DNA from 2 places in the Ferrimonas lipolytica genome. Region 1 is predicted to be linked to the other one. Evidence: riboswitches for the same ligand, from Rfam matches in the RefSeq annotation. Region 1 holds a riboswitch; the other holds the start of a gene.

Region 1 (4,680 bases):
GGGGGGTAATTAAGTTTATTAAGCCTGTGGCAATTGCATTAGTAGTTGATATATTTGAATAAATTTTAAATTTTGGTTGCCAAAATAAACTTATTAGCATTGCTTTTTGTTGGCTGTATACCAATTAAGTGCTGTTCTTTTCAATGCTGTTAAAGCCCCGGCTAGGCGAGTTTTGATACAAGAGGAAAGCACTACCGCCGTTGATCTTTTGCCGCATTGGAACAGTCCAGCGAAGCGTTTTGGACTGCGACCTAAGGCAAGGGGGATTGCAAAGGGGGCGAAGCTCCCCCCTAATGCATACAAAAATGTACTGTCGCCACCGTGACATAACCCCTTAAGAGTACTGCAATCGGTAGAGCCGAAGGTTTGATATAAACCTCAACACTTGGCTGTGACACAGCCTTTTTGTTGCAGTTACGGCACTACATATGGCCCCTGACACAAAAAAGCCAGTTGCGGTTGCAACTGGCTTTGCTCTAAAAGTTATCCCAACGGGTTGGAGGGAATTACTGTTTCCACTTCAGGTGGGTTGCCCAACCTAAGTATGCTCGTGACCAATCAGGGTCACCAAAGTTGCGTAATACGTAAGTGTTCATTTCGCTTACGCGGGCATCGTATTCTGCTAAGTCAGCCCAGTCGTAGGTACTTGCTACCTGATCCATAATGGATGCAGTACCGGTACCACTTACGTCGTACGCTAACACACCTGGGGCACCAAATACCTTGTCGGTTAAGGTCTTGGTTGCACACTCAATGATGTCACTCTCTACGTAACCTTCATTATGAGCGGTCAATAAGAAACCGACATCCATGTGACCATGGCTTGTGTCTTCAATCTTGGTGTTACCGTTTACGTCGTAAGCGTAGTTCCAAGTACAGGTACCATCGCTGTTAAACTGTAAGTTGTCGCCAAAGAAGCCAACAATATCATTTACTCGTTGCTCCATTACGCTGTCGCCACCGCTGGTCCACTTGTCTACGTAGATCATTGCAACGGCCATGGTCATATTGTGGTTGTACGGTACTGGATTAGAGTACAAGCCGTTATCACCGTAGGCGTCATTCTGTTCGTTTACGTAGAAGTATGAACCCTGAATCGCCGCGTTCTTACTCACACTGTAGGATGAGTTATGGTTGTTGATGATTGTCGTAGCGCTTGCTAAGAAAGCATCAGCCTGAGTCATGTAACCTGTTTTGTCGTTACTCTTGATGTAATCAACAATACGCATGATTGGGTTAAGGATCTGACCATCAGACAATACCGCTAAACGGTATCCACCGTAAGGACGACGCCAGCCATCACCAATCTGGCTACGATCATTCAGGAACAGCTTCGGTGCTACCGAGTACGGTTCCGCCGAGATATTTAGCTCGCCCCGCTGAGCACGGTTAGTGTCAGTGTAGTCAAGCATACGCTGAGCCAGCTCTACTGCGTAATCTAAGTACTTATCATCGTTATAGGTTTCAGCCATGGTTAAGTATGCACGTAACCAATAGTGTCCGTGCCACGCGTATTCGCCATTATCGTTGGCGTTGGTGGTATTCATCATCGGACGACCATTACGTGAGAAATGCTCAAAGCTGGCGTCCCACTCTGCTTGGGTTGCAATAGTAGCTTCTGGCGCAGTGATTCCTTCATCAATCACTTTCCAGTCACTGCTAGCAACGTTATACAGTCGGTTAGCGCTACTTGGGGCACTGCTGTTCTCAATGATGTTCTGGTTGTCGTCAAAGCTATATGCGCGCAGATGATCGTTGTTACCGTAGTCAATAAAAGCTAAAGCTTGCAGGCTCGCTTGACTGTAGTCATTACCGTAGTGCATCGCCGAGTTGTAACTTTGGTAACCAATTGAGCTATCGCTCACTGACTCAGTAGTCTGACCATCTGAGACAGTGACAATGCCATTATTGATGTTTACTTCAGCGTAACCGGTTGTGCCAAAATCAAAGCGATTGTCTAAACGGATCTCTTTGCCATTAAACAGGCCAATAAACGAGTCTTCAGTTACCGCTAAATAGGCATTTGAACCGCTGGCCAAGTAGGCTTTGTCATCACTTAAGTCACGGACCCAGGCCACAATACGGTGTTCGCTTTGCGCCTGCCATGCATCAAAGTCAAAGTACGCGTCGGTGCCGTTAAAGCTAATAGCTCGAGCGTCTTCACCTAATAGCAGGTCGTTTTCAATTGGCTCTGGCTCTGGCTCCGGTTCTGGCTCTGGTTCTGGCTCTGGCTCTGGTTCTGGCTCTGGTTCAACCGGTACTACTGGATCCGGGTCAACAGGCTCTGGCTCAACCGGCTCTACTGGATCAGGCTCAACCGGAGTTGGGTCAACTGGATCAGTAATAGGCGCGTTGTCTACAGGTGGAGTTTCATCAATAGGATCCGAACTGCTACTACCGCCGCCGCATGCTGTCAGGGCGACAGTAAGCGCGCTAAGGGCGAAAATACGTTTTAATTTCGAAGTGTTCGATAAGTGCCGATTGGTCATAATATACTCCAATATCGGCAGACAAGGTGGCATGGGGCCTAAAACGGTCCGACATGTGGTAGTCCCGCTATCTCAAGCTGTGTTACTTCGCTTGAGACCGGAGACTTTGCGTCATCAGTTCACACTGACTTTGCCTTTGTCTGCTGTCGTGAATGTCGTCGCAATATAAATCATCTGCGACTCGATTTGATGGGGTGCATCTTACTGGCAACAATCAGGTGCTTCAAATTGGCTAAAAAATCGATTTGATAAACGACATCGATCTGATTTTTAAGTGAAATTTTTAGTTTTTGCCGATGGCTAGTAAAATTGTTCAAAATTTGAATTTTGATTTATATATCAGCACCTTGAGGCAGTTAATTGCCGGCCAAAATAGAAACAATATTTTTACATGGTGACTACTGGTTTCGCGGTACTGATCACACCATCGACTGAAATAATGTGAATTAGGCTGATTTTTATCCACCATTGTTAGCGGCTAACTTAGCCAATTGCTCTTTATTTAGGTGAAAACCACCATTTCAGCGCTACTACTTCTCTACTTGGCATCTATTTACCCTGCGATACAGCTTGTAAGTAATGAGTGGCTAGCCAACTAGTTTTCGGTGAGTTGTTAAGCGCTTTAATTCGAGGCTGTAGATGTGAAAAAACCAGCTGCGAATGCAACTGGCTTTGCTCTAAAAGTTATCCCAACGGGTTGGAGGGAATTACTGTTTCCACTTCAAGTGGGTTGCCCAACCTAAGTAGGCGCGTGACCAGTCTGGATCACCAAAGTGGCGCAGCACATAGCTGTTCATTTGACTGATGCGAGCATCATATTCCGCTAAGTCAGCCCAATCGTAGGTACTTGCTACTTGATCCATGATGGTAGCCACTCCGGTACCACTTACGTCGTACGCCAACACACCAGGAGCACCAAAGACCTTATCGGTTAGGGTTTTGGTTGCACAGTTGATTGTCTCGGCAGCAACGTAACCTTCATTATGTGCCGTTAACAAGAAACCGACATCCATGTGACCATGGCTGGTGTCTTCAATCTTGGTGTTACCGTTTACATCGTAAGCGTAGTTCCAAGTACAGGTACCATCGCTGTTGAACTGCAGGTTGTCGCCAAAGAAGCCAACGATATCGTGTACTCGTTGGCTCATCTGACTGTCACCACCACTGGTCCACTTATCCACATAGATCATAGCTACAGCAAAAGTCATGTTGTGGTTATACGGTAATGGATTGGAGTACAAGCCACTGTCACCATATAGGTCATTTTTGTCATTAACGTAAAAGTAGGAGCCCTGAATAGCGGCGTTCTTACTGGTACTGTACGAGGTGTTATGGTTATTGATGATTGTCGTAGCGCTTGCTAAGAAAGCATCAGCTTGGTTCATGTAACCGGATTTGTTGTTACTCTTGATGTAATCAACAATACGCATAATTGGATTAAGGATCTGGCCATCGGACAATACTGCCAAGCGATGCCCGCCGTATGGGCGACGCCAGCCATCACCAATCTTGCTGCGGTCATTCAGATACAGTTTTGGTGCTACCGAATACGGTTCTGAATAGATGTTTAACTCGCCACGTTTAGCACGATTGGCATCGGTGTAGTCGAGCATGCGTTGAGCCAGCTCAACTGCATAATCTAGGTACTTATCGTCGTTATAGGTTTCAGCCATGGTGAGGTACGCGCGTAACCAGTAGTGACCGTGCCACGCGTATTCGCCATTATCGTTGGCGTTGGTGGTATTCATCAACGGGCGCCCATTACGTGAGAAATGTTCAAAGCTGGCGTCCCATTCTGCTTGGGTTGCAATAGTAGCTGCTGGTGCAGTGATGCCTTCATCAATCACTTTCCAGTCGCTGCTAGCAACGTTATACAGTCGGTTAGCGCTACTTGGGGCACTGCTGTTCTCAATGATGTTCTGGTTGTCGTCAAAGCTATAAGCACGCAGCCGATCGTTGTTACCGTAGTCAATAAAGGCTAATGCTTGCAGGTTTGCCTGACTGTAATCGTGACCGTAGTGCATCGCCGAGTTGTAACTTTGGTAACCAATCGCGCTATCGCTCACCGACTCGGTAATTTGGCCATCTGATACGGTGACTTTACCGCTGCTAATGTTTACTTCAGCGTAACCGGTTGTGCCAAAATCAAAGCGATTGTCTAAGCGGATCTCTTTGCCATTAAACAGGCCAA
Region 2 (4,680 bases), 910 kb from region 1:
GTCCATGATGATGAAGTTGGCACAGGCTGCATCTACACTGCTGCCAACAGTTAATAGGCCGTGGTTTTGCAAGATCGCGGCACAGTTAGCGCCGAGGGAATTGGCTATGCGTTGACCTTCATCGAGTTCCATTACCACTCCGCCAAAGTCGTCGTAAACGGCGTGATTTTCAAAAAACATACAGGCGTCTTGGGAGATCGGTTGCAGTGGCTGCCCCAGTGCCGCAAAAGCACGACCGTAGCGGCTGTGGGAGTGAGCCACTGCGTTAATGCTAGGGTGCGACTGGTGTACTCGCGAGTGGATGGCGAAGGCGGCTTTATTTACCATTGCATCGCCCTCAACCACATTGCCGTGATGATCGACGCGCACTAAATGCGATGCTTTAATTAGTGAAAAATGCAATGCCAGCGGATTTACCCAAAAGGTCTCTGGTTCGACCGCATCGCGAACGGTAATGTGCCCAGCTAAGCCCTCATCGAAGCCGTACAGCGCAAATGCTCGGAAGGCGGCCGCCAATCGTTGTTTATCGTGCAGGCGCTGCTGGTAGGGATCGTCAAACTGCGGTGGTGCTAAGGTGGCACCAGTGCCTATGGTGAGGTTATTGATGGCGGCTTCGCTCATGGGTTGCTCCGTGCTATCCGTGATGCCCCTAACTAAATAGGAATGCGACTGATTTTTATACTAAGTCGTGGATGCATGAATACAAATGATGGTTATGCATGCCGATGTCTGAATTGGGCTCAGTGAAGTGTGTGGAAACTGGCCAAACTTGATCCTCACGAGCGGTTATCGCACACTGCCGCCATTTAGCTAACCCCTTTGAGCGCACACCAACCCATGACGCCATTACGCTACCTTGCCCACTATCCTGAGACCTTGCAGCAACAGGTGCAGCAGCTTATTGCCGAGCAGCGTTTAGGAGAGTGGCTCCGTCATAACTACCCGCAGCAACATCATATTGGCAGCGATAACGCGTTGCGCGATTACATCATGACTCTCAAGCAGCAATACATGAAGAAGTCAGGGCCGCTCAGTAAGGTGCAGTTCGATGGCAAGCTGCATATTGTGCATAACGCCCTAGGTACCCACACTACGGTTAGTCGAGTGCAGGGGGGCAAACTCAAAAGTAAGAATGAGATCCGCATTGGTAGCATGTTTAAGCGAGCACCAGAACCGTTGCTGCGGATGATCTCAGTGCACGAACTGGCACATTTAAAAGAGAAACAGCACGATAAGAACTTCTACGCCCTGTGCCAACATATGTTACCCAACTACCATCAATTGGAGTTGGCGACGCGGATGTGGTTAACCGAAGTGGAGTTAAATGGTCACCCCTATCAGAAATAGTAAGAGCCTACCGGAGCAGGCTCTGTTGTTAGTTGGTGTGGGTTAGGTAGCCTGCGGTTTAGATCGGCTCTCCGGCGCCACGCCAAAACTGAGTTACAACGATGGCTAACATGGGCTTACCGGAAGCTGATTGACCAGCGATTAAGTACTCACTTGGACCATAGTTGATGATCTGGCTGACTTTGCTCATGGTGAGATTGGCGTTGGTGGCTATTTGGTCGAGCGAATCGACGGGATAAGTATAGCCCGGTTCTTCCCTCTCGGGTTGATAATGGCTAACCAGATGGGCCGACGGGAAGAACACCAGTTCGTTGCTGACTTCAGCGTGAGAACCTTTCTCTTCAAGGGCTGCAGCGGCGCGGCCTAACTCCCATATCACCGTGTAACGCTGTGCTTTTCATCAGTCGGCTCCGCGTCGGTTTCAGCTTTGCGCTGCATATAACCAACCGCAATGGTGCCGTCTTGGCTGGCGGCAGTTAACCGATATAACCATGGATTTCCGTGCGCATTGATATGCAGTGCTTGTTCACCCACAACCGCTGGTGGTAGCTGCCCGGTTTGGTTTCGAACCAACCTTGCTGCTCGGCGTAAGAGGCGTATTCGGAATCGAGTTGGCGCAGCAGGGTATCGATACTGAATATCGGCGCGAAAGGGCTACCGGAATACTCAAAGGCTTGCGGGGTAGGTAGGGCATCACCGGGTTGTTTGCCTTCGCTCAGCACTACCGGCACCGGTTGATAAACACCATCATCGAAGTTAGCGCTTAATACCTTGCTACGATCGTTATCATTACTTATCTAAAATTGCTGCCACGGCTTACTGTCGTTGGTGCTTTTCAGTGTGACGACGTAGTTGGAGTCAAAGCCGCAGTTGTCGGCCTGCATGTTGACAGTAAAGGTAGCGGTAGCGGCGCCATAACGTTCCTGACTAGACTCATCGTTACGATAGCGAATTGGGTAGATCTCTTTGGTTGGGTCTCGTTTTAATTTGGTTACCGCGGTGATTTTACCATCTGTATTAATCAAGGCGTTGATCTGTCCAGGCTGATCGATAACGCAGGTAATAGGGACAAAAGCGGCTTGTGCAGCGGGCGTTAACGCAACTGCGGTCAGTAAAGCTAATGAAGTCCGTTTCATTTAAAAAAACCTTGTGAAGTACTAAACACAAAAGCATATGGCGTCACCCAGTAATGCAGCCCATAACAATTCCATGTTGCGCTGTCATTTTGCGTCCCAGCCTCACAACCGGTTTGCCGTTAGAGCTATCAATATTGGCCCTAGGGAGAGGGCTCGACGGCAACATCGTGGAAATAGTGCAGTTATTCAACAAGGCGGATAAACAATATCCAAGGCCTATAACTTTAGGTATCAATCTCTTACGCAAGGTTATGGCATTTTCTAGTGGTAAACTTGGCTATACAGGCTATCCAGTAGTCATTACAATGCGCCGCTGATTTAACCCAGAGGCAGCGGCATGAGTAATCGATTTGAACTATTGGCACCAGGTGGAGATATAGACTCTATCAAAGCGGCCATCGCAGCTGGTGCTGATGCTGTCTACTGTGGCTTAGATAAATTTAATGCCCGTCATCGTGCCGATAACCTCGATTTTGATGCACTCAATGGCGTGATCCGAGTTGCTCATCAGCACGGTTGTAAGATCTTTCTCACCCTTAACATCATTATTTTGCAGAGCGAGTTTGTCCAAATGTGGAAACTGCTCAACCTATTGCATAACAGCGATGTAGATGGGGTGATCTTGCAAGACATCGGTTTGTTTGGTTTGGTGAAGCAGCACTTTCCCCAGCTAGATGTGCACGCTTCAACCCAATCGAATACCCATAACAGCGGCCAGATTGAGTTCCTAAATCAACTTGGCGCGAGTCGGGTAAATCTGTCTCGTGAGCTTAGCCTCAAAGAGATCAAACCGTTGGCCAGCTTTGGTGCGGAGCGGGGCGTGCAGATGGAGGTGTTTGTGCATGGCTCCTATTGCATTGGCTTCTCTGGTTTGTGTTACATGAGCTCTGAGCACAATGGCTCTTCCGGCAATCGAGGTCGTTGCAGTCAGCCCTGTCGTGACCCTTACCAAACCACCGCGGCTGGCAGCGACTTCCCACTCAACATGAAAGACAACAGTGCCTTTAGCGATATGGCTGAGCTGGCGGACGCTGGGGTTTATTCATTGAAAGTGGAAGGGCGCATTAAGAAATCGCACTACGTTTACAGCGTGGTAGATCAGTGGCGCAAGCAGATTGATAACTACTGCCAAGATAAGCCGTTAGCGCAGAGTAGTGATCTGCTCTACACCGTATTTAACCGTGATTTTACTGCGGGCTTCCTCCATGGTGATATCAATCATTCGATGTACAGCAACAACCCTCGGGATAACAGCGCCTATCACTTTGCGAAGCAAGCGCAGATCAGCACCGAAGCTGAGTTTAAACAGATCAAGCGTGCGCTTTACGATGTTAAAACCGACATTATCAACCACGTTAGCGATGCCATTGCACCACTAGACATAAGTAAGCGCCCGCTAACATTGAGCCTGTCGGGCCAACACGGTGAACCATTAACGATCACACTTATCCGCGATCGTGGACAAGCTGCGCAGGTGTGGACGCTGCAATCCTCTTCAGCGTTAATCAGTGCCGATAAACGTCAATTGGATATCGATACCCTGCTACCGATCTTCAAGCCCCTTAATGACGCCAATCATCAGTTGCAACCATTGCAGCTGTTAAGCCTAGGTGAGCAGCTGTTGTTACCATTTGCTGAGCTAACCGCAATGCGTGAGCAACTGTTTACTTACCTGCGTGACGGCAAGCCGCTGCAACCAGAAGTTGCCTTACCTGCGGCGCCACAAAAGCAGACCCGAACCGAAACCGCAAAGCTGGCGGTATTGTTAAACCGAGCACCGAGTGAGGCGCTGTTGCAGCAGCCGGTTGAGCTCTACTACCAGTTACCGGAGGCGCTGGATCGCCAGTTTGATGCCATGGTTGAGCTGTTCACTGAGCAGCCGCGATTGTTGCCGTGGTTTCCAGCTATCTTACTGGGTAAACACTTCGACGCAGCTAAGCGTTTTCTTGAACGGGTAAGGCCTAGCCGGTTAGTAACCAATAACTCCGGTATCGTTAAAATTGCGCAATCATTGGGGCTTAAATGGGTTGCTGGACCGCAGTTTAACCTAACGAATAGCTATGCCTTTGAGGTGTTACAGCAGCAATTTGGTTGTGTTGGTGGCTTTCTATCTAACGAGCTAAGCCGTCGTCAGCTCTACCCGATTGCAGCACCGAAGGGGATGGATCTCTATTACAGTATTTATCACCCGCAAGCG

The links. Region 1 has a riboswitch for cyclic di-GMP ahead of HER31_RS18755 (hypothetical protein). Riboswitches for the same ligand answer to the same signal wherever they lie in the genome.
Region 2: linked by a shared signal. The riboswitch ahead of HER31_RS12975 (hypothetical protein) and the one ahead of HER31_RS18755 (hypothetical protein) in region 1 are both predicted to bind cyclic di-GMP.

What each region holds. Positions count from the first base shown of each region.
Region 1 is NZ_CP051180.1:3,747,398-3,752,077, forward strand. It holds gene HER31_RS18755 (hypothetical protein) at 507-2,489, opposite strand; cyclic di-GMP riboswitch class I at 2,544-2,634, opposite strand; gene HER31_RS18940 (hypothetical protein) at 3,197-4,680, opposite strand, start outside.
Region 2 is NZ_CP051180.1:2,833,089-2,837,768, reverse strand. It holds gene HER31_RS12995 (class II aldolase/adducin family protein) at 1-621, opposite strand, end outside; gene HER31_RS12990 (M48 metallopeptidase family protein) at 838-1,347, shown strand; gene HER31_RS12985 (hypothetical protein) at 1,406-1,726, opposite strand; gene HER31_RS12980 (hypothetical protein) at 1,824-2,078, opposite strand; gene HER31_RS12975 (hypothetical protein) at 2,145-2,483, opposite strand; cyclic di-GMP riboswitch class I at 2,530-2,611, opposite strand; gene HER31_RS12970 (peptidase U32 family protein) at 2,821-4,680, shown strand, end outside.